4 regions of the Streptomyces sp. SP18BB07 genome follow, and region 3 is predicted to be linked to each of the others. Evidence: riboswitches for the same ligand, from Rfam matches in the RefSeq annotation. Region 3 holds a riboswitch; each other region holds the start of a gene.

Region 1 (5,184 bases), on a different contig from region 3:
CCGTCACGTGCTGCCCGAGTTCACCGAGCGCACCAGTGCGGGTCACCGAACGATGGATCCGTATGCGAAGTTGCTGGAAGAACGGATCGTGTTCCTCGGGACGCAGATCGACGACACGTCGGCGAACGACGTGACGGCGCAGTTCATGCACCTGGAGCACCAGGCACCGGACCGCGACATCTCGCTGTACATCAACTCGCCCGGCGGCTCGTTCAGCGCGATGACGGCCCTCTACGACACCATCCGCTTCGTCACCTGCGACGTGGAGACCGTCTGTCTGGGACAGGCGGGTTCGGCCGCCGCGGCGCTGCTCGCGGCGGGCACGCCGGGGAAGCGGTTCATGCTGCCGGGCGCGCGGGTGCTGATCCACCAGCCGGCGGTGGCCGACCGGATCGAGGGGCAGGCCAGCGATCTGGCCATCCAGGCCGAGGAGCTGACGCGCAACCGCCGGAGGCTGGAGGAGATGCTCGTCCGGCACACCGGCCAGAGCCCGGAGCGGATCAGCGCGGACATCGAGCGGGACACGTTCCTCGACGCGGAGGCGGCGGTCGAGTACGGCCTGGCCGATCGGGTGATTCCGGGCCGCAGGACCTCGGGCACGCTCCCCGGCGCGAGGTGAGCCGCGGATGCTCCCACCCGAACTCCCGCCGTTGCCCGCGCTCACCCGCGCCGAGGCCGAGCTGATCGACCGTTACCTGGATGTGGTCGATCTGCTCGGCCGGATCAATCCGGCCCGGCCGGGTGACACATATCGCGGGTTGCGCGCGGCGCAGGCGCTCGTCGCCAAGGCGGCCGCCCTGCGCGATGCGCTCGAACTGATGCACAGGCGCGGGGAGAACGAAGTCCACGCCCCGACGCTCGCGCGCGCCCTTCGGGTCCTGGACGGCGAGCGACGGGCGGGCCGGGTGGCGCTGCCGCCGGAGCCGGAGGACTCACCCGCCTGAACGCGCCTGAACCGATCCCGGGTCGCTCGCCGTACTACTGACGGGGCGTCCGGTCCAGGTTTCGTGCCGTCCGGACGGCCTACTGCGATCGACCCATCGGCCCATACGTCGTGAGGACCTGTGAAGTTGCGCAACATGCCTGGTACCGGGCCGGAATATGTCATTCCGGTGCTGGTGCGGACCTCCTCGACCGGCTGGACACAACCGCTGAAAATGGTCTGTCCACCCGAACGGGCGAGTGGTGAGTAAGACCACAAATCCCCGGTTCCGTTGGGATTTTCGGACTTCTGTGCGCCAAGATCCCTTCCTGACGACAAGCCCCCGCCACAGCGGCGGGGCGATCCGGGTGGACGCCGAGTCCTGCCGCCGCCCGGATGACCGGTCGACAGAAGTGCATCGGCAGGAGTGGAGGACCCAAGCACGACGGGTCGCCGGAACGGTCACGCCATGACCGCGCCGAGCAGCCCTTGGGGTGAAGCCGCGTCAGCGGCCGGGCAACTTCGCCAGCCCGAATCCGACAGGTCATCCTTCACAGGCGGCTGACGAAGGGTTGCGCATGACTGCGCTGAATCGTGTCCCGTCGCTGTTGACCCGGGCCGGCACGGCCTCGGCTCTGACCATCGCCGCTGTCAGCGGCAGCATCGTGGTCCCGGGCGCCGCATCCGGCGCCGAGGCCGCCACGGTGGCGTCGAAGGCACTCAAGGTCGCGGCTTCCAAGAAGGGCTCCCCTTACAAGTACGGCGCCGTGGGCCCGAGCAGGTTCGACTGCTCAGGGCTGACGCTCTACTCGTTCAAGAAGGCGGGCAAGAAGCTGCCCCGTACTGCTCAGCAGCAGTACAACAAGACGAAGCACATCTCCGCGAGCAGCCGCAAGCTCGGAGACCTCGTCTTCTTCCACTCGGGCTCGAACGTCTACCACGTCGGTATCTACGCGGGGAAGGGAAAGATCTGGCACTCGCCGAAGACGGGTGACGTCGTCCGGCTGCAGAAGCTGTGGACGAAGAACGTCTGGTACGGCCGGGTCCGCTGACCCACCGTCGGGGGCGGCGGAGCTCTCCGCCGCCCCCGACGGGCGTGCGACCGGCGGTTTTGGATACCCGTTCGACCATGGCCGACGAACGCACCCGTCCCGCACGCAACGAGACCCCCCTCGAACGCGCCGACCGCAATTTCTCCGAACTGCTCCAGGAGTTGCGCGTCACCCAGACCGGGGTGCAGATCCTCTTCGCGTTCCTGTTGACGTTGGCCTTCACCCCGCGCTTCCCGGACCTGGACTCCTTCCAGCGCGCCACCTACGTCGTCACCCTGCTGCTCGCGGTCCTCGCGGCGACGCTCTTCACCGCCCCGGCCGCCCTGCACCGCTCGCTCTTCCAGCAGAACGCCAAGCCCCTCATCGTCCAGGTGTCGTCCCGGCTGGCCACCGCGGGCCTGATCGTGCTGATGCCGGCCTTCACCGGCTCCGTCCTGCTCGTCGTGGACGTGACGCTCGGCCGGAAGGCCGGGATGGCCGCCGGGGCCGGCACCTTCCTCGTCTGCCTGCTCCTGTGGGCCGCGCTCCCGAAACTGGTGGTCCGCTTCTCCGACCACGCCGACTCGTCGGCACGGTCGGCCACGGACGAGGGCCCCGTCAGGGTTCCTGCGGACCGCCCGCGCTGACCGGCCGCACCGGGACCGTCCACGGCAGTTCGATCGCCACCGTTTTTCCGCCCTCCCGTGTGGGTCTGACGCTGAGCCTGCCGCCGCACTCGGCGGTCAGCCAGCGGATGATGACCATGCCCCGGCCGTTGTCCTGCTGGACGGCGGCCGGCAGCCGTTTCGGGAAGCGTGGATGGCTGTCGGTGACGCCGATGCGCAGGCGCTCGTCCCGGTCGAGGGCGAGGTCCACGGTGAAGGTGGGCGACTGACCGAGGGTGTGCTGGACGGCGTTGGTGGCGAGTTCGGACACGATCAGGCGCACGGTGTCGGCGACGTCGGTGTCGCCCGGCAGGCCCCATTCGGCGAGCACGCCGGCGACGTAGTTCCGGGCCGTGGACACCGAGGCGGGATCGCTCGGCAGAGTGACGGATGCTTCCAGGTGATCTGCCATGGCGAGGCGTCCCTTTCCCACGGGACCGGTGTCCGACAGGGAGCGGATGGTTCGACTACGGTCCCGGACTGGTGCTTCGCGCCAGACTGCCACTACCTGGGCTGTCACGGGTGGCGATCCACCAAGATATGCATATATCTGTCGCTCGAAGCGGTGAACTATCCGACGGCCGACCGTATTTGGGTGAGGGTTTCGTCCATCCTCTGTCGTCACCCCGACTTCGCGCGCCGGGCGGAAGGAGAATCCCATGCAGTACGGTCCGGCGGTGCGCCGCCGCAAGCTCGGTGCCGAGTTGCGTGTCCTGCGCACCCGTTCCGCGCTCACCAGTATCGAGGCGGCCCATCGGGTGGGCTGGCACCAGTCCAAGGTGAGCCGGATCGAGACGGGCGCCAGCGGCGTGAAGCCCGCGGACGTGCGCAAGCTGCTGGACGCGTACGGGGTCGCCGACACCGAGTTACGGGAGCTGCTTTTGGCGCTCGCGGGCTCCGAGGACGGTGGCGGGCGGCACAACTGGTGGCACGCCTACCGGGGCGTACTGCCGCCGACGTACCGGGACTTCATCAGCCTGGAGTCGCAGGCCGGGGGGATGCGGACGCTGGAGACCTCGGTGGTGCCGGGTCTGCTGCAGATCCCCGAGTACGCGCGGGCGGTGACCCGGGCCGCGGTGGAGGGGCTGGAAGACGACAAACTCGACGCGCTCGTGGAAGTGCGGCTGGCGCGGCAGGAGGTGCTGCGCGGGAACCCGCCGCTGAAGCTGAGTGCCGTGCTCGACGAGGGCGTTCTGCGACGTGAGGTGGGCGGTCCCGAGATCATGGCCCGGCAGCTGGGCCGGCTGGTCGAGGCGGCCCGGCTTCCCCAGGTGCGACTGCAGGTGCTGCCGTTCACTGCCGGGGCGCACATCGGCGTCACGGGCCCTTTCGTAATTTTCTCATTTAGGAGCACTTCCGATCTGGACGTGGTTGTTCTCGACCACTTGACGAGTAGCCTCTACCTCGAACGGAAAGAAGACCTCAAGGCGTATGTCGAGGCCTTCAACGCCCTTCAGATCCACGCCCTTTCGCCCGAGGACTCGTTGGATTACATCGCCGGGCTAGCCGCCGGCGCGTAAGGAGGCACCATGTCCGCACTGCCTCGGAACGTACCCACCAGTACCGCACTACGCGGAGTGCGATGGCTGCGCAGCAGTCGCAGCACGGGAATGAACAACTGCGTGGAGACGGCCCGTCCCGCGTCCGGCCGCTGGGCCGGTCTGGTGGCCGTACGCGATTCGAAGAACACGGCGGGGCCCGCCCTGCTGTTCGACCCCGACGCCTGGGAGGGATTCATCACCACGCTGCGGTGACCACCACCGACGGCGTTCGCACTTCCGCTTACGGCGACGCACGGCCCTGACGCCGACTCACGGTCGCGTATCGCCGATGATCCCCACAGCCCGGTCGATCTGCCCCCGTGTGAGATCCGCGCGGGCGGTCAGCCTCAGCCGGGACACGCCGTCCGGCACGGACGGGGGGCGGAAACAGCCGACGGCGAGACCCGCCGCACGGCAGTCGGCCGCCCACCTCACCGCCTGATCCGGCGACGGCGCCCGTACGGAGACCACGGCGGCGTCGGGCCGCACCGCTTCATGGCCCGACGCCGTCAGCCGTGTGTGCAGTTCCCGCGCCACCTCACGGGCGCGTGCGGCGCGCTCCGGCTCACGGCGCAGCAGCCGGAGCGCGGCGAGCGCCGCGCCGGTCGCCGCCGGGGCGAGGCCCGTGTCGAAGATGAACGTCCGGGCCGCGTTGACCAGGTGGTCGATGACCTTGGCCGGGCCGAGCACGGCACCCCCCTGGCTGCCCAGCGACTTCGACAGCGTGACCGTCACGACGACGTCGGGGTCGCCCGCGAGCCCCGCCGCGTGGGGCGCGCCCCGGCCGCCGTCGCCGAGGACCCCGAGCCCGTGCGCGTCGTCCACCACGAGCCCGGCGCCGAACTCGCGGCAGGCGGCCGCGAGGGAGGCCAGCGGGGCGGCGTCGCCGTCCACCGAGAACACCGTGTCGGAGACGGCTACAGCGGGCACCCCGCCGCCCGCGGCCAACGCCTTGCGGACCGCCTCCGGGTCGGCGTGCGCCACGACCTGGGTGGTGCCCCGAGCCAGACGGCAGCCGTCGATGA
Region 2 (5,184 bases), on a different contig from region 3:
TCCCGGGCCGAGTTGAGCCGTTCGGTGCGGCGGGCGGCCTGATCGCGCAGCTCTTCCAGGTTCTCCTGCGCCTTGTCGGCCTTCTCCTTCGCACCGTTGTACTTCTCCGTGGCGACCTCGGCCTCTTGGTACAGCTTGGCCACCTTCGCCTTCACCTGCTCCGGTGTGAGCTGGGGATCGGCGTGCCCGGTGCCGTCGAAACCGGTCGCGGTCGCCGCGCCCGCGAGGGCGATCGTCGCGGCCGTGCGGGCCGTATGGCCGCCGATCGAGCGCTGTCTGGGCTTGCGGTGCGCTGCCACGTGGAGTCCACGTCCTCTCCGTACGACCGCCGTCCGCAGTACGAACATCGTCTGTCCGTACGGACCGCTTGGGGGGAGCGGTTACGCGTCCGGCGGCGGCCCGCACAGGGGGAGCGGGACGCCGCCGGACCTTTCTCGGCGGTGGTGGCCGACTGCCGCCCCTGGCCCGGGCGGCGGTGGGGAGCCGGTCACCTGAGGGAGGACGCTAAACCTGGCTGTGATGGCTCGGTAACGCGTTGTACGGAAGTGGCGCGCACCGATAACGAGGTGACCGTATGTGACCGAGATCCTGGTCTGGAGCCGACGACTTCACGCTGTGCGATGACCGATGCGGTGATTTCGGACCGGGTGGGGGAGGGGCGGTGCTATGGAGCGCATATATGCAAGATCATCGAGAAGTGCCGATCGCGGGTTCCCGCAGCGTCCGCCCCCGGTGCCCGACCGGCTGCGGACCCCTCATTAGGCTCCGCGCATGGACGTACTCATCCACATCCTCGTCGGCCTCCACATCATCGGCATCGCCTCCCTCCTGGGCGGATTCCTCACCCAGCTGAAGGCCATGGGCCAGGGCGCGGCCCGCTTCGTCCCCGCCATGCTGCACGGCGCGCTCACCATGCTCGTCACCGGCGTCCTCCTCGTCGGCCTCAACCAGGCCGACGACCAGCCCGTCAACAACATCAAGATCGGCATCAAGCTCGCCCTGCTGATCGTGATCCTCGGCCTGGTCTACGTGAAGCGCGACGAGGAGACGGTGGAGAAGCCGCTCTTCGCCCTGGTGGGCGCGCTGACCACCGCGAACGTCTTCATCGCGGTGCTCTGGACCTGAGGCGAGCCGCTGCGCCGAGCCCGTCGGACGGGCCCGGCGGGGGTCACGCCGGTCGTACCACGCTGTGGATCGAGGACTCGCCGTCGTAGAAGACCGACTCCTCGCGGACGTATGTGCCTGGCTTGGGGGCGTGGATCATCATGCCGTTGCCGATGTAGAGGCCGACGTGGCCGATGTTGTCGTAGAAGAAGACGAGGTCACCCGGCTTGGCGTCGGCGAGGGGGACGGTGGTGCCCGCCTCGACCTGGTCGTAGGTGGTGCGCGGGAGGTCGACGCCGGCGGCCTTCCAGGCGGCCTGGGTGAGGCCGGAGCAGTCGTAGGAGCCGGGGCCGGTGGCACCCCAGACGTACGGCTTGCCGATCTGCGCTCGGGCGAAGGCCAGGGCCTTGGTGGCCTTCGCCGCGTAGGTGGAGTCCTCGACCGGGGCGGTGGTCCCGGTGGTGCCCGGCGACGTCTCCGTGCCGCCGGCGGTCCCTCCCGGGGCCTCCTGGGTCTCCTGGGCGGTCGGGGTCTCCTGGCTCGCCTGCGCCGCCTGCTGCCGCGCGAGCTCCTCCGCCTTGCGGTCGGCCTCCTCCTGCTCGCGCTGTTCGATCGCGGCGAGCCGGGCCTTCTCCTGGGCGGTGAGGGTGGAGAGCAGTTCGCGGGCCTCGGCGAGCTTCGCCTGGACCTTGGCCTTGCTGGTCTTGAGGGCGTTCTGCGACTCGGTGAGCTTTTCGAGGCTGTCGCTCGCCGTCCGGCGCTGCTCCGCCGCGTCGGCCTGCTCGGTGACGTACGCGTCGACGGCTACCTTCTGACGGTCCGTCAACCGGTCCATCAGCTGGTTCTGGTCGAAGTAGTCCTGCGGGTTGTCCGCCAGGAGCAGCGAGGCCTGGTCGGGAGCGGCTGCGCCGGTGCGGTACTGGGCCGCCGCGAACGAACCCAGTTCCTCCCGCGCCTCGTTGAGCTTCTCCGTGCGCTGGGCGACGTCGTCGAGGAGGGTGTCGACCTTCTTCTTCTGCTTGGTCGTCCGCTCCTTGGCCGCGTTGTAGTTCTCGGTCGCCGACCCGGCCTGGCGGTAGAGGTCGTCGACCTTCTTCTCGACCTCCTCCAGGCTCGGCCTGTCGTCGGCGGAGGGCGCGGCGGTGGCCGTCTGGGAGAGCAGGGCCACGGAGGTCAGGGCGGCCGTGGCGAGAGCGGGGGTGCGTATGCCCGCGCGCGTCCGGCCGGTCGGACGCGGCTTGCGGTGCGGCGCCATGGTGCGGCGTCTCCTTCCGTTGTCCGCCTACCGAGTTAGCTGTCGGGTTCGGGCGCAAGCTTCGGAAGGTTTGCCCTACGACCCTTGCCGCGAGCGGCGGTCGGGTCGATTCACCCCAGAGGTCGGTGGGTCCCCGGTTCCGGCGCCGGGAGAGGCGTACCGGACTCGGCGGAGGCCGTGCGGCCCGGCGACGTTCGCCGGTTGTGTCGTACGACCTAAAGAAGAAGCTAGCCAACTCGTGTGGCCCGTGTGAAGGTTGATGTTCGATATGCCCGATACGTTTTCGTGACCTTAGCCTCTTCCGCGCGACAGGCGGTACGCTCGATCGCTCACCGTCGTGAGGTGGACGCGGTGGGTGGTGGGTGTGGACTTCCCGGGGCGGCCCCTCGCTGTCAGTGGGGGCGCCTAGACTCGGAGAGCGATGAGCAGCCTCTTTGACGACAGCTTCCTGGCGGACCTCCAGGCCCCCCGCGGCCACGCGGAGGAGCCCCCGCCGCCGCCCGAGGACGATCACGTGCCGGAGCCGCTTCCGGACGATCTGTTCGGCGGGAAGTTCGACGTGCCACCGGACCGGGACGAGTACTACAGAGGCGGCGCCCCCCGCCCGGCCATCGACGCGGCGGCCCTCCTGGACGGGCTGAACGAGAACCAGCGCGCGGCCGTGGTGCACGCCGGATCCCCCCTGCTCATCGTCGCCGGCGCGGGCTCCGGCAAGACCCGGGTGCTCACCCACCGCATCGCCCACCTGCTCGGCGAGCGGCAGGTCCACCCGGGGCAGATCCTCGCGATCACCTTCACCAACAAGGCCGCCGGTGAGATGAAGGAGCGCGTCGAGCAGCTCGTCGGCCCGCGCGCGAACGCGATGTGGGTCATGACCTTCCACAGCGCGTGCGTCCGGATCCTGCGCCGCGAGTCGAAGAAGCTCGGCTTCACGTCCTCGTTCTCGATCTACGACGCCGCCGACAGCAAGCGGCTGATGGCGCTCGTCTGCCGTGATCTGGACCTCGACCCGAAGCGCTTCCCGCCCAAGTCCTTCAGCGCCAAGATCTCGAACCTGAAGAACGAGCTGATCGACGAGGAGGACTTCGCCGCCCAGGCCGCCGACGGCTTCGAGAAGACCCTCGCGCAGGCCTACGCGCTCTACCAGTCCCGCCTCCGCGAGGCGAACGCGCTGGACTTCGACGACCTGATCATGACGACGGTCAATCTGCTGCGCGCTTTCCCGGACGTCGCCGAGCACTACCGCCGTCGCTTCCGCCATGTCCTCGTCGATGAGTACCAGGACACCAACCACGCCCAGTACGCCCTGGTCAGAGAGTTGGTCGGCACCTCCGAGCACCCGGTCGACGTCCCGCCCAACGAGTGGGACGTCCCCCCGGCCGAGCTCTGCGTCGTGGGTGACGCGGACCAGTCGATCTACGCCTTCCGCGGTGCGACCATCCGCAACATCCTCCAGTTCGAGGAGGACTACCCGGACGCGACCACGATCCTGCTGGAGCAGAACTACCGCTCCACGCAGACCATCCTGAGCGCGGCCAACGCGGTCATCGAGCGCAACGAGTCCCGCCGCCCGAAGAACCTGTGGACCAACGCCGGCGCGGGCGCCCAGATCACCGGCTATGTCGCCGACACCGAGCACGACGAGGCCCAGTTCGTCGCCGACGAGATAGACCGCCTGACGGACGCGGGCGACGCGAAGGCCGGCGACGTCGCCGTCTTCTACCGGACGAATGCCCAGTCCCGCGTCTTCGAAGAGGTGTTCATCCGCGTCGGCCTGCCCTACAAGGTCGTCGGCGGCGTCCGCTTCTACGAGCGCAAGGAGGTCAGGGACGTCCTCGCGTATCTGCGGGTCCTGGCCAACCCGGAGGACTCCGTCCCGCTGCGCCGTATCCTCAACGTGCCCAAGCGCGGCATCGGCGACCGTGCCGAGGCGATGATCGACGCCCTCTCCCAGCGCGAGAAGATCAGTTTCCCGCAGGCGCTGAAGAGGGTGGACGAGGCGTACGGCATGGCGGCCCGGTCGACCAACGCGGTCAAGCGGTTCAACACGCTGATGGAGGACCTGCGGACCGTCGTCGAGTCCGGCGCCGGACCGGCCACCGTTCTGGAAGCCGTCCTCGAACGCACGGGCTATCTGGCCGAGTTGCAGGCCTCTACCGACCCCCAGGACGAGACGCGTATCGAGAACCTCCAGGAACTCGCCGCGGTCGCCCTGGAGTTCGAGCAGGAGGCCGGGGCCGGAGAGGGCGAGGCCGAGGCGGCGGGTACGACCTCGGCCGGGCTCTCCGACTTCCTGGAGCGGGTGGCGCTGGTCGCCGACTCCGACCAGATCCCCGACGAGGAGGAGGACGGCTCGGGCGTCATCACGCTCATGACCCTCCACACCGCCAAGGGCCTGGAGTTCCCGGTGGTCTTCCTCACCGGCATGGAGGACGGCGTCTTCCCGCACATGCGCGCCCTCGGCCAGACCAAGGAGCTGGAGGAGGAGCGCCGCCTCGCGTACGTCGGCATCACCCGCGCACGCGAACGGCTCTACCTCACCCGGTCCACCCTCCGCAGCGCCTGGGGCCAGCCCTCGTACAACCCGCCGTCCCGGTTCCTGGAGGAGATCCCGGCCTCCCATCTGCAGTGGAAGCGCACGGGCGCCTCCGCGCCGGTGTCCTCGGGGCCGGCGGCCGGAATCGCGGCGTCGCTGTCGTCCTCCCGCTCCCGTTCCTCGGCCCGCGGCGCGTCCGGTTTCGCGACCCGCCGCGGCGACGAGAAGCCGGTGGTCTCCCTCGCCGTGGGCGACCGTGTCACCCACGACCAGTTCGGCCTCGGCACGG
Region 3 (5,184 bases):
TCGTGGTGGACGACGGCTGGTTCGGGGCGCGCACCAGCGACCGGGCCGGCCTCGGCGACTGGACGCCCAATCCGGACCGCTTCCCGAAGGGGCTGCGGCCGCTCGCCGAGCGTGTGCACTCGCTCGGGATGCAGTTCGGCATCTGGGTCGAGCCGGAAATGGTCAATCCGGACAGTGAGCTGTACCGGGCGCACCCTGAATGGGCCCAGTTCCAACCGGGTCGAAAGCGGACGGAACTGCGCAATCAGCTCGTGCTCAATCTCGCGCGTGAGGACGTCCAGGAATACCTCTGGGAGCGGCTCGACACGCTCCTGTCCAGCGCGCCGATCGACTATGTGAAGTGGGACTTCAACCGCTGCTTCACGGACGCGGGCTGGCCCGGTGAGCCCTATCCGCAGAAGCTGTGGGTCGAGCACGTGCACGCCTTCTACGCCCTGCTGGACCGGCTCAGGGCCGCGCACCCGGGGGTCGCGTTCGAGTCGTGCTCGGGCGGCGGCGGCCGGATCGACCTCGGGGTCATGGCGCGGACGGACCAGGTGTGGACCTCCGACAACACCGACCCGCTCGACCGGCTCGCCATCCAGCACGGCTTCAGCCAGATCCACCCGGCGCGGGCCATGGCCGCCTGGGTCACCGACAGCCCGAACAACCAGCTCAACGGGCGGGTCAGCTCGCTGCGGTTCCGGTTCGTCAGCGCCATGGCGGGTGTGCTCGGCGTGGGCGGCGACCTCACCGAGTGGAGCGAGGAGGAGCTGGCCGAGGCCCGGGAGTGGGTGGAGCTGTACAAGGAGATCCGGCCGGTCGTGCAGCGCGGCGACCTGTACCGGCTGCGGCCGCCGACGGGCGGGCTGAGCGCCGTGCAGTACGTCCACGGTGACGAGGTCGTCGTCCTCGCCTGGCTCCAGGCCCAGCACTACGGCGAGCCGCTCGCCCCGCTGCGACTGCGCGGGCTGGACCCGACGGGGACCTACGAGTGCCGCGAAACGGGCGAAATGCACCGGGGTGCCGTGCTGGCGCATCACGGATTGCCGACCGGGCTGCGCGGCGACTTCGATGCGACGATTATCCGACTCCGCCGCACTTGAGCCTTCTGTCCGAAATAGAGCTGTAAATCCAACAAGACCTGGAATAAAGCCTACTGGGCCGTAGGCGCGTGAGCAGCGTCATATTCGTGACATTCCGTTGCCGTCATGTCCACGTAATTCGTGCGGATTTCCAGGGAGGTTGGAATGCGCCCTAGACCGGTCTATTACGGAGCGTGATGGTGAATTGATGTAAGGATCAGTGCGGAAGACGCACAGGAAGTCCCAATGGTTGTCTCTGTGGGCACAAGTCGCTTACGTTCGGCGTCAATCCGGACGGACGCCCAATCCTGCCGCCGACCGGAGCCGCGTACCGACCCGATCCACGGCAGGAGCGGGGGACCCACAGGAATCACCGCCTGTTCCGGTCTCCGGAACGGCTAGGGGTAAAGCCGTGCGCAAACACGGCCGGACATCTCCAGTCCGCACCCGACAGCTCACCTCGCAGGCGCCGGAGAGGAATTCGTCATGCCCGCGAAGGGTAAGCACCGCCGTCCGAAGCCCCAGCGCTTCACCCGCTCGATCGCCGCCGCCGGCACCGGTGGCGCGGCGCTCGCGCTGCCGCTGATCGGAGCCGCCGGCGCCCACGCCGCGACCCCGAGCGCCACCGTCTCCGGTGTCTCCGAGAAGCCGACGACGATCGCCGCCGAGAAGGCCGCGGCCGAGGTCGGCGCGCGGATCGAGCAGGCCGAGAAGGCCGCGCAGGCGGAGAAGACCGCCACCAAGAAGGCGGCGACCAAGACCTACTCGGTGAAGGTCGGCGACTACCTCGCGAAGATCGCGGACGAACAGGACGTCGAGGGCGGCTGGAAGCAGCTGTACTCGGACAACCGGGAGGCGATCGGCTCCGACCCCTCGCTCATCCACCCGGGGCTGAAGCTGTCGATAGGTGAGCGGGCCGCGTCGAGCGAGACGTCGCGCTCCTCGTCCAAGCCGCAGCTGTCGCAGTCCTCGAAGCCCGCCGAGTCGGCCGCGCCGTCCCAGCCGTCGAAGCCCTCCGGTTCCGCGAAGCAGGAGTCGAAGGACACCAAGGTGTCGACCTCCACGGCGAGCGGCCAGTCCTCGTCGTCCAACGCCTCCGGCTTCAGCCGGCCCATCCTGAGCGGGACCGTCGGTACCGCGTACAAGACCGCCGGCAGCATGTGGTCCAGCGGCTACCACACGGGCGTCGACTTCGTGGCCCCGACCGGGACCAGCCTCAAGGCCGTGGGCGCGGGCACCGTCGTCTCCGCCGGCTGGGGCGGCGCGTACGGCAACCAGGTCGTCATCAAGCTCGCCGACGGCTACTACGCCCAGTACGCCCACCTGTCCTCGATCTCCGTCTCCGCGGGTCAGTCCGTGAGCGGCGGCCAGCAGATCGGCCTCTCGGGCGCGACCGGCAACGTCACCGGACCGCACCTCCACTTCGAGATCCGCACCAGCCCCAACTACGGCGCGGACATCGACCCGCTGGCCTACCTCCGCTCGAAGGGCGTCGGCGTCTGACGACACCCTTCGAGCCCCGGCGGCTGACGGCACCGCCCCCCGGCGGCTGACGTCACCTGCACCCGGCGCCCGAATGCCGAAGGCCGGTCCCTGTGATCAGGGGCCGGCCTTCGGCGTTTCATGATCACCGTGTTGCGGTCGTGTGGCATGGCCGATCGAAACCTCGACAGTGCCGCGAGGGGAGGGGACAGTGATCCGCGTAAGCGCTTTCTGTCTCTGTGAAGGAGTGTCGGTGCGTACTGCCCGACGTCGAAGAACCGTCTTCCTGACCGCCGCCGCCCTGTTCGCCGGTCTCTTCTCCGCACCCGGCGGCCATGCCGCGGAGAGACCACGCCGAGTCGTGGAGAACCTGGACCGGGGTCTGGTCGCCATACCGTCCGACGGCGGGACCTTCCTCAGCTGGCGGCTGCTCGGCACGGAGTACGCGCGCCACGGCGACGCGATCGGCTTCAACGTCTACAAGGGCGGCAGGCGGCTGAACCGGGCGCCGATCACCCGCTCGACGACCTACCGGGACACCAGCCCCGGCACGGGCGCGTACAGCGTGCGGGCCGTCGTCGACGGGCGGGAGGGAAAGCCGAGTTCGGGGCTGGTACTCGGTCAGGGGCACGCCGAGATCCCGCTCGCCGCGGCGGAGGGCTACACCGTGCAGCACGCCTGGCCCGGCGACCTCGACGGGGACGGGCGGTACGAGCTGGTGGTGAGCCGGCTCTCGCAGACCAGGGACCGGCCCGACCTGCTGGAGGCGTACACGCTGACCGGCGAGCGGCTGTGGCGCGTCGACCTCGGACCCGGCTCGTACACCCAGGTCGGCGGGAACGGCGCCAACGACCCGGCGCCCGCCGCGATCAGCGGATCCACGCCGATCGGCGGCTACCGCAACGACGACAACGTGACCGTGTTCGACCTGGACGGCGACGGCCGCGCCGAGGTGCTGACGCACACGGCCGCCGGCACGACCTTCGCGGACGGCGCGCAGGTCACCGCCGACTCGCCCGCCCGGCAGTTCGTCTCCGTCGTCGACGGCGCGACCGGCACCGAGCGCGACCGGCAGCCCGTGCCCGACGACTTCGCCGCCGACGGCCCGTCCGGCGGTCACTTCGGCATCGCCTACCTCGACGGGGTCCACCCGAGCCTCGTCACCAAGCTCGTCACCCGCGTCGGCGCCCGGCGCGGCGCCTTCCGCGTCCTCTTCCAGACCTGGGACTTCGACGGCACGGATCTGACCCGCCGCTGGAAGTACGTGGTGCCCGCCGACAGCGGCGCGACCAGCTTCCACCAGATCCGCACCGTCGACGTCGACCGCGACGGCAAGGACGAGATCGCCGACGGCAACTACGTGCTGAACGGCGACGGCACCCTCCGGTACGTCGTCGACGGTGCCGGCCACGGTGACCGCTTCCACATCGCCGACCTCGACCCCGGCCGCCCCGGACTGGAGGGATTCGCCATCCAGCAGGCGGAGCTCGGCGTCGTCCCGAACTTCCCCTGGTACTACTACGACGCCGACACCGGCGAGCGCCTGGTGACCGGGCAACACCCGGCCGACTGGGAGAACGACACCGACATCGACGTCGGCCGGGGCAGCACCGGCGACATCGACCCGGGCCATCGCGGCTACGAGTACTGGACGTCCACCGCCGACGTCACGGCTCCCGGGGCCGGCGTCCGCAACGTCCGGGACGGCAAGATCGCCACGACCACGCCCAGCGTCAACTTCCGTATCTGGTGGGACGGCGACAAGGGCTCGGAGCTGCTGGACTTCACCCACGTCTCCGACTGGGACCCGGCGACCGAGACCAGTACGAGGATCTTCGATCCGGCCGGCGTCGTCTCCGGAGCGCGCAACGCGACCCCCTTCTACGGCGACATCCTCGGCGACTGGCGCGAGGAGATCCTCGCCGAGACCGCCGACCACACCGCCCTCCGCCTCCACACCACCACCGAGCCGACCGGAACCCGTCTCTACACGCTCGCCCACAACCCCGCGTACCGGCTGGGATGGACCGTCCGGGGCTACCTCCAGTCGACGTACACGGACTACTACCTCGGCACCGAGACCCGCCGGGTGCCGAGGCCCGCGATCGCGGTCCGGTCCCGTTGAACCTCCCCGAACGCCACCCATCGAGAGAAGGACAGAAGGAGCGTCGTATGACCACCCGTAGAGCTTTCGGAGCGCTCGCCGCCGGTGCCGCCCTCGCGGCCGTCGCCCCGGCCGGGAGCGCGTCCGCCGCCACGTCCCGACGCCGCGGCCGGCTGATCGCCGCCGACGGCTTCCGCCGCGGACTCCGGCAGTGGGCCGTGGAGTTGGAGCGGGGCGGCACGGTCACGGCCTCGCGCGGTGTGCTGGAGGTCGACGTACCGGCCGGGGCCACCCTCTGGTTCAGGCGTCGGCTGGAAGGGCCGTACGTCGTCGAGTACACGGCCACGCCGGTCTCCGCGGGCGGGGTCAACGACCGGGTGTCCGACCTGAACAACTTCTGGAACGCCGTCGACGTGCGCTCGCCCGACGACCTCTTCGCCACCCCGCGCGGGGGCGCGCTCGCCGAGTACGACCACCTGAATCTGGAACGCCGTCGACGTGCGCTCGCCCGACGACCTCTTCGCCACCCCGCGC
Region 4 (5,184 bases), on a different contig from region 3:
GGTAGTACTTCGACTCGTCCGAGACCTGCTCGTAGAAGCTGACGAGACGCTCGGCGTCATCAACGGTGATGGGCCTGATGCGTGCGGTGCCGCCGTCGCGCAGCACCACGTCGGCCTCCCAGTGGGCGGGGTACTCGTGCCGGTCCGACGAGGTCTGCATGGGCCCCAGAGTACGGCTCGCGTCCGACAACGGCGCGGGGCAGTCTGGGGAGGCACGACAGCAGCACAACACAAGCGCGACAGCCGGTTCGTGGTCAGGCCGTGGGCCCGTTCCGGTCGGTCGCCCCATATGGGAAACTGGTCTAGACAACCCGGTCTAGACCTCTCTGCAGCACCCGAGACACCTGAAGGGCAGCATCACATGGCTGAGCGCCGCGTCAACGTCGGCTGGGCCGAGGGCCTCCACGCCCGACCCGCATCCATCTTCGTCCGGGCCACCACGGCCTCCGGTATCCCCGTGACGATCGCCAAGGCCGACGGCAACCCCGTCAACGCGGCCTCCATGCTCGCGGTCCTGGGCCTCGGCGCCCAGGGCGGCGAGGAGATCGTGCTCGCCTCCGACGCCGAGGGCGCGGACGTCGCGCTCGACCGTCTGGCGAAGCTCGTCGCCGAGGGGCTCGAAGAACTCCCCGAGACGGTCTGAGCGACCGGGTAACCGCAGCGGAAAGGCCTGAAAAAGCCGCCCCGCGCACACACCGAAGGGCTCGTCCGATTTATCGGGCGGGCCCTTCGTATTTACGTCCGGTTTCCGTTCCGCGGGCAGCAGGAAAAATGCCCCTCGGAATTCTTCCCTCTTTGTATACGGCGCCCGTGTTAATGCCGCAGGCTCGGCATGTTTACGGGGTGTTGCGAAGTCCTCACACGGTCGGGGCGCTCCGCACCGCCGGACCCGGCCGGAAATCGGAGCCGGTGCGCGGCCGTGGCGCGCTCGGTGTGCAGGGACGTGATCGCCCGGGCCCGGTCGCTGTCGCCGCGCGCGACCGCGTCCACGATGCCGCCGTGCTCCGCCCAGGACTCCCCGGGGTCGGAGGGCGCCTCGACCGCGTACATCCAGGCGATCTTGTGCCGCAGCTGGGCGAGTGTCGAGGTCAGGGCGGGGCTGCCGGAGGCCTGTGCGAGCGTCTCGTGGAACCAGCCGCCCAGGGAGCGCAGATCCTCGCTGTTGCCCCTCCTGGCCCGCTCCTGGCCCAGCCTGACCAGACCCCGCAACACCTTGAGGTGCGCCTCCGTACGGCGCTGCGCGGCCCGGGCGGCGCCCAGGGGCTCCAGCAGCATGCGCATCTCCAGCAGGTCGGCGGCCTCCTGCTCGGTCGGCTCGGCGACGCACGCGCCCGCGTGCCGGCGGGTCACCACGAAGCCCTCGGCCTCCAGCGTGCGCAGCGCCTCGCGCACGGGCACCCGGCTGACGCCGTAGCGGCGGGCGAGCAGTTCCTCGGTGAGCCGGCTGCCGCGCTCGTAGACACCCGCGACGATGTCATCACGGATCGCCGTGCATACCGAGTGCGCCGGAATACGCATGACCGACCTCCGCCTTAATCCCCGTGAAACGTCGATGATTGACGTGTGTTCCAGCGACTCTATTGCAGCGGAGCGGAATTTCCGATGGCGGACCGGAATCCAGGGATATTTTTTGGACAGGAGGTACGTCACAAGGTGGTTCGTAGAACGAGGAAAGCCCCGGCTCGGTGAGCCGGGGCCTCCTGGAAGCGTGGGTGCGCGTCAGACGTTCACGCCGTGCGAGCGCAGGTACGCGGCGGGGTCGATGTCCGAGCCGTACTCGGCCGTCGTCCGGGCCTCGAAGTGCAGATGGGCCCCGGTGACGTTGCCGGTGGCCCCGGAGAGGCCTATCTGCTGGCCGGGGGTGACCGTCTGGCCGACGGAGACGCCGATGGACGACAGGTGGCCGTACTGGGTGTACGTGCCGTCGTTCATCTTGATGACGATGTTGTTGCCGTAGGCACCGCCCCAGCCCGCCTCGACGACCGTGCCGGAGCCGACCGCGTGGACGGCCGTGCCGGACGCGGCGTGGAAGTCGACACCGGTGTGGCTGCCGGAGGACCAGACCGCACCGCCGGCCTTGTAGCCGGTGGAGATGTAGGAGCCGCTGATGGGGGCGACGTAGGCGTTGAGGCGCTCGCGCTCGGCCGCGCGGGCGGCACGGGCCTTGATCTCCTCGCGCTCCTTGGCGGCGGCACGTTCCTGCTCGGCCTTCTCGGCGGCGGCCTTCCTGGCCTCCTCCTGCGCCTTCTTCTTGACAGCGGCCACCTCGGCAGCCTGCTGCTGGGCCACGGCCTGGGCGTCGACCTGGTCGGCGACCGTGTCGCCGAGAGTGATGATCTGGTTCAGGCCGGTCTGCTCGACGGCGGGCTCCTCCGCGGCGAGCGCGGGGCCGGCGAGGGTGCCGAGGACACCGGTGGTGGTGAGAGCGGCTACGCCCACGTTCCTCGTGGTCGTGCGCTGCACACGGCCGGGACGGCGGTGCTTGCCGGGGGCGCGGGTGAACGCCATGAAGTGGCTGATCCTTTCCTTCCTTCTCGCCTACCGGGTTAGCTGACGGGTTCGGAGCAGGAAGGTCTCCTACGGCTACCCCTCGTTTCGCGTCGCTCCGCGAAGGGCACCCGATTCACCCCAGGGACTTCGGTGGGTCCCCGGCTCCCCTGGCTCGCGCCATGGGGACTCGGCGATGACTGTCCGGTGCCGCGGATGCGGCGAACTTCTGACGAACAGCCGGACTGACGCTAAGTGGGCCGTCTTCGAAATAACAAACGGATCACAGGATTTGTTAACTACGCCACAGGTCAGACACGCAACCTCCGCCACCAATACGGACAAACATGGGCCCTGGTGACTCTTCCGTCACCAGGGCCCCACTGACACGCGTCCGTACGGTCGTTCCCCTACTCGGCCGGGACGACGGTCACTTCGCCGATCCCGAGGGCCCTGACCGGCTCCTCGATCTGCGCGGCGTCCCCGACGAGGACGGTCACCAGACGGTCCACCGGGAAGGCGCTCACGGCCGCCGCGGTGGCCTCCACGGTGCCGGTGGCGGCGAGTTGGCGGTACAGCGTCGACTGGTAGTCGTCCGGCAGGTACTGCTCGACCTGGTCGGCCAGCGTGCTCGCCACGGCCGCGGCCGTCTCGAACTTGAGCGGGGCGACCCCGACGAGGTTCTGCACGGCGACATCACGCTCGGCGTCGGTCAGGCCCTCGGCGGCGAGGGTGCGCAGCACCGTCCACAGATCGTCCAGCGCCGGCCCGGTGTTGGGGGTGTCGACGGAGCCGCTGATGGCGAGCATCGCGACGCCCGAACCGTCGGGCGCGGCCCGCAGCACCTGGCCGAACGCCCGCACGCCGTAGGTGTAGCCCTTCTCCTCGCGCAGGACGCGGTCCAGACGGGAGGTGAGGGTGCCGCCGAGGCAGTAGGTGCCGAGCACCTGGGCCGGCCACACCCGGTCGTGCCGGTCGGCGCCCACGCGGCCGATGAGCAACTGGGTCTGCACGGAACCGGGACGGTCCACGATGATCACGCGCCCGGTGTCGTCGGCGCTCACCGACGGCACGGGCCGCGGGGCAGCCGGGGAGCCGGTCCAGGCGCCCAGGGTGTCGCCGAGCAGCGCGTCGAGGTCGACCCCCGTGAGGTCGCCCACGACCACGGCGGTGGCCGTCGCGGGGCGTACGTGCCGCTCGTAGAAGGCGCGCACGGCCGCGGAGTCGATGCCCTCGACGGTCTCCTCGGTGCCCTGGCGGGGCCGCGACATCCGGGAGGTGGCCGGGAACAGCTGCTTGGAGAGCTCCTTGGCGGCCCGGCGGCCCGGGTTGGCGGTCTCGTGCGGGATCTCGTCGAGCCGGTTGGCCACCAGCCGCTCGATCTCGCCGTCCTCGAACGCGGGGGCCCGCAGGGCGTCGGCGAGCAGACCGAGGGCCTTCTCCAGCCGCGACACCGGCACTTCGAGGGACAGGCGTACGCCGGGGTGGTCGGCGTGCGAGTCGAGGGTGGCGCCGCACCGCTCCAGCTCGGCGGCGAACTCCTCGGCCGTGTGCTTGTCGGTGCCCTCGGAGAAGGCCCTGGTCATGATGGTGGCGACACCCTCGATGCCGGCGGGCTCGGCGTCCAGGGGCGCGTCGAGGAGCACCTCGACGGCGACGACCTGCTGGCCGGGGCGGTGGCAGCGCAGCACGGTCATGCCGTTGTCCAGGGTGCCGCGCTCGGGCGCCGGGAACGCCCAGGGCCTGGCCTCGCCGGCCTGGGGCTGCGGGTGGAATTCCATGGTCGCGAGCTCGGTCACTTCGCCGACTCCTCGGTCTCGTCGGTGGTTCCGGCGGCCTCGGCCGCGGCGGTCTCCTCTTGGGCGCCCTCTTCGGCGTCCTCCTCGCCGGCGACGGGCTCGTAGACGAGCACCGCGCGGTTGTCGGGCCTCAGGCGCGCCTTGGCGATCTCCTGGACCTCGTCGGCCGTCACCTCCAGGACCCGGTCGACGGCCGTCAGGGCGAGCTTGGGGTCACCGAACAGGACCGCGTACCGGCACAGTTCGTCGGCGCGGCCCGCGACCGTGCCGAGCCGGTCCAGCCACTCACGCTCCAACTGGGCCTGGGCGCGCTCCATCTCCTCGGCCGTGGGGCCCTCGGCGGCGAACCGGGCGAGCTCCTCGTCGACGGCGGCCTCGATGACGGGCACCTCGACGTCGCCGGAGGTCTTCACGTCCAGCCACGCCATGGAGGGCGCGCCGGCCAGCCGCAGCAGGCCGAAGCCCGCCGTCACGGCCGTACGGTCGCGGCGGACGAGCCGGTTGTAGAGGCGGGAGGACTCGCCGCCGCCGAGGATGGTCAGCGCCAGGTCGGCCGCGTCGCACGCGCGCGTGCCGTCCTCCGGCAGCCGGTAGGCGGCCATCAACGCGCGGGCGGGCACGTTCTCCTCGACGACCTCGCGCATCTGCGCGCCCATGACGTCGGGCAGTGCGCCGTCGCGGGGCGCGGGCTTGCCGTCGTAGGAGGGGATGGAGCCGAAGTACTTCTCGACCCAGGCGAGGGTCTGCTCCGGGTCGATGTCGCCGACGATCGACAGGACGGCGTTGTTGGGCGCGTAGTACGTCCTGAAGAACTGCTGGGCGTCCTCCAGGCTGGCCGCCTCCAGGTCGTCCATCGAGCCGATCGGCGTGTGCCGGTAGGGGTGGCCCACCGGGTAGG

The links. A riboswitch is a leader RNA that binds a small molecule or an ion and turns the genes downstream of it on or off. The one in region 3 is predicted to bind cyclic di-AMP.
Region 1: it holds a riboswitch for cyclic di-AMP, as region 3 does, so the genes downstream of both, PUR53_RS30515 (C40 family peptidase) here and PUR53_RS24665 (M23 family metallopeptidase) in region 3, are expected to answer to the same signal.
Region 2: it holds a riboswitch for cyclic di-AMP, as region 3 does, so the genes downstream of both, PUR53_RS07545 (C40 family peptidase) here and PUR53_RS24665 (M23 family metallopeptidase) in region 3, are expected to answer to the same signal.
Region 4: it holds a riboswitch for cyclic di-AMP, as region 3 does, so the genes downstream of both, PUR53_RS16955 (M23 family metallopeptidase) here and PUR53_RS24665 (M23 family metallopeptidase) in region 3, are expected to answer to the same signal.

Annotation. Positions count from the first base shown of each region.
Region 1 is NZ_JAQYWT010000341.1:59,313-64,496, forward strand. Features, by position in the region: gene PUR53_RS30505 (ATP-dependent Clp protease proteolytic subunit) at 1-619, shown strand, start outside; gene PUR53_RS30510 (hypothetical protein) at 627-944, shown strand; cyclic di-AMP (ydaO/yuaA leader) riboswitch at 1,327-1,497, shown strand; gene PUR53_RS30515 (C40 family peptidase) at 1,501-1,974, shown strand; gene PUR53_RS30520 (DUF6328 family protein) at 2,052-2,600, shown strand; gene PUR53_RS30525 (ATP-binding protein) at 2,572-3,030, opposite strand; gene PUR53_RS30530 (helix-turn-helix domain-containing protein) at 3,278-4,138, shown strand; gene PUR53_RS30535 (DUF397 domain-containing protein) at 4,148-4,372, shown strand; gene PUR53_RS30540 (8-amino-7-oxononanoate synthase) at 4,430-5,184, opposite strand, start outside.
Region 2 is NZ_JAQYWT010000237.1:27,546-32,729, forward strand. Features, by position in the region: gene PUR53_RS07535 (C40 family peptidase) at 1-299, opposite strand, end outside; gene PUR53_RS07540 (hypothetical protein) at 772-1,125, shown strand; gene PUR53_RS07545 (C40 family peptidase) at 1,169-2,359, opposite strand; cyclic di-AMP (ydaO/yuaA leader) riboswitch at 2,369-2,526, opposite strand; gene pcrA (DNA helicase PcrA) at 2,781-5,184, shown strand, end outside.
Region 3 is NZ_JAQYWT010000324.1:175,828-181,011, reverse strand. Features, by position in the region: gene PUR53_RS24670 (alpha-galactosidase) at 1-1,085, shown strand, start outside; cyclic di-AMP (ydaO/yuaA leader) riboswitch at 1,388-1,546, shown strand; gene PUR53_RS24665 (M23 family metallopeptidase) at 1,551-2,567, shown strand; gene PUR53_RS24660 (rhamnogalacturonan lyase family protein) at 2,800-4,671, shown strand; partial or broken gene PUR53_RS24655 (DUF6250 domain-containing protein) at 4,719-5,184, shown strand, end outside.
Region 4 is NZ_JAQYWT010000295.1:139,543-144,726, reverse strand. Features, by position in the region: gene PUR53_RS16970 (bifunctional acetate--CoA ligase family protein/GNAT family N-acetyltransferase) at 1-160, opposite strand, end outside; gene PUR53_RS16965 (HPr family phosphocarrier protein) at 362-643, shown strand; gene PUR53_RS16960 (GntR family transcriptional regulator) at 814-1,518, opposite strand; gene PUR53_RS16955 (M23 family metallopeptidase) at 1,720-2,508, opposite strand; cyclic di-AMP (ydaO/yuaA leader) riboswitch at 2,522-2,693, opposite strand; gene PUR53_RS16950 (M16 family metallopeptidase) at 2,898-4,286, opposite strand; gene PUR53_RS16945 (M16 family metallopeptidase) at 4,283-5,184, opposite strand, start outside.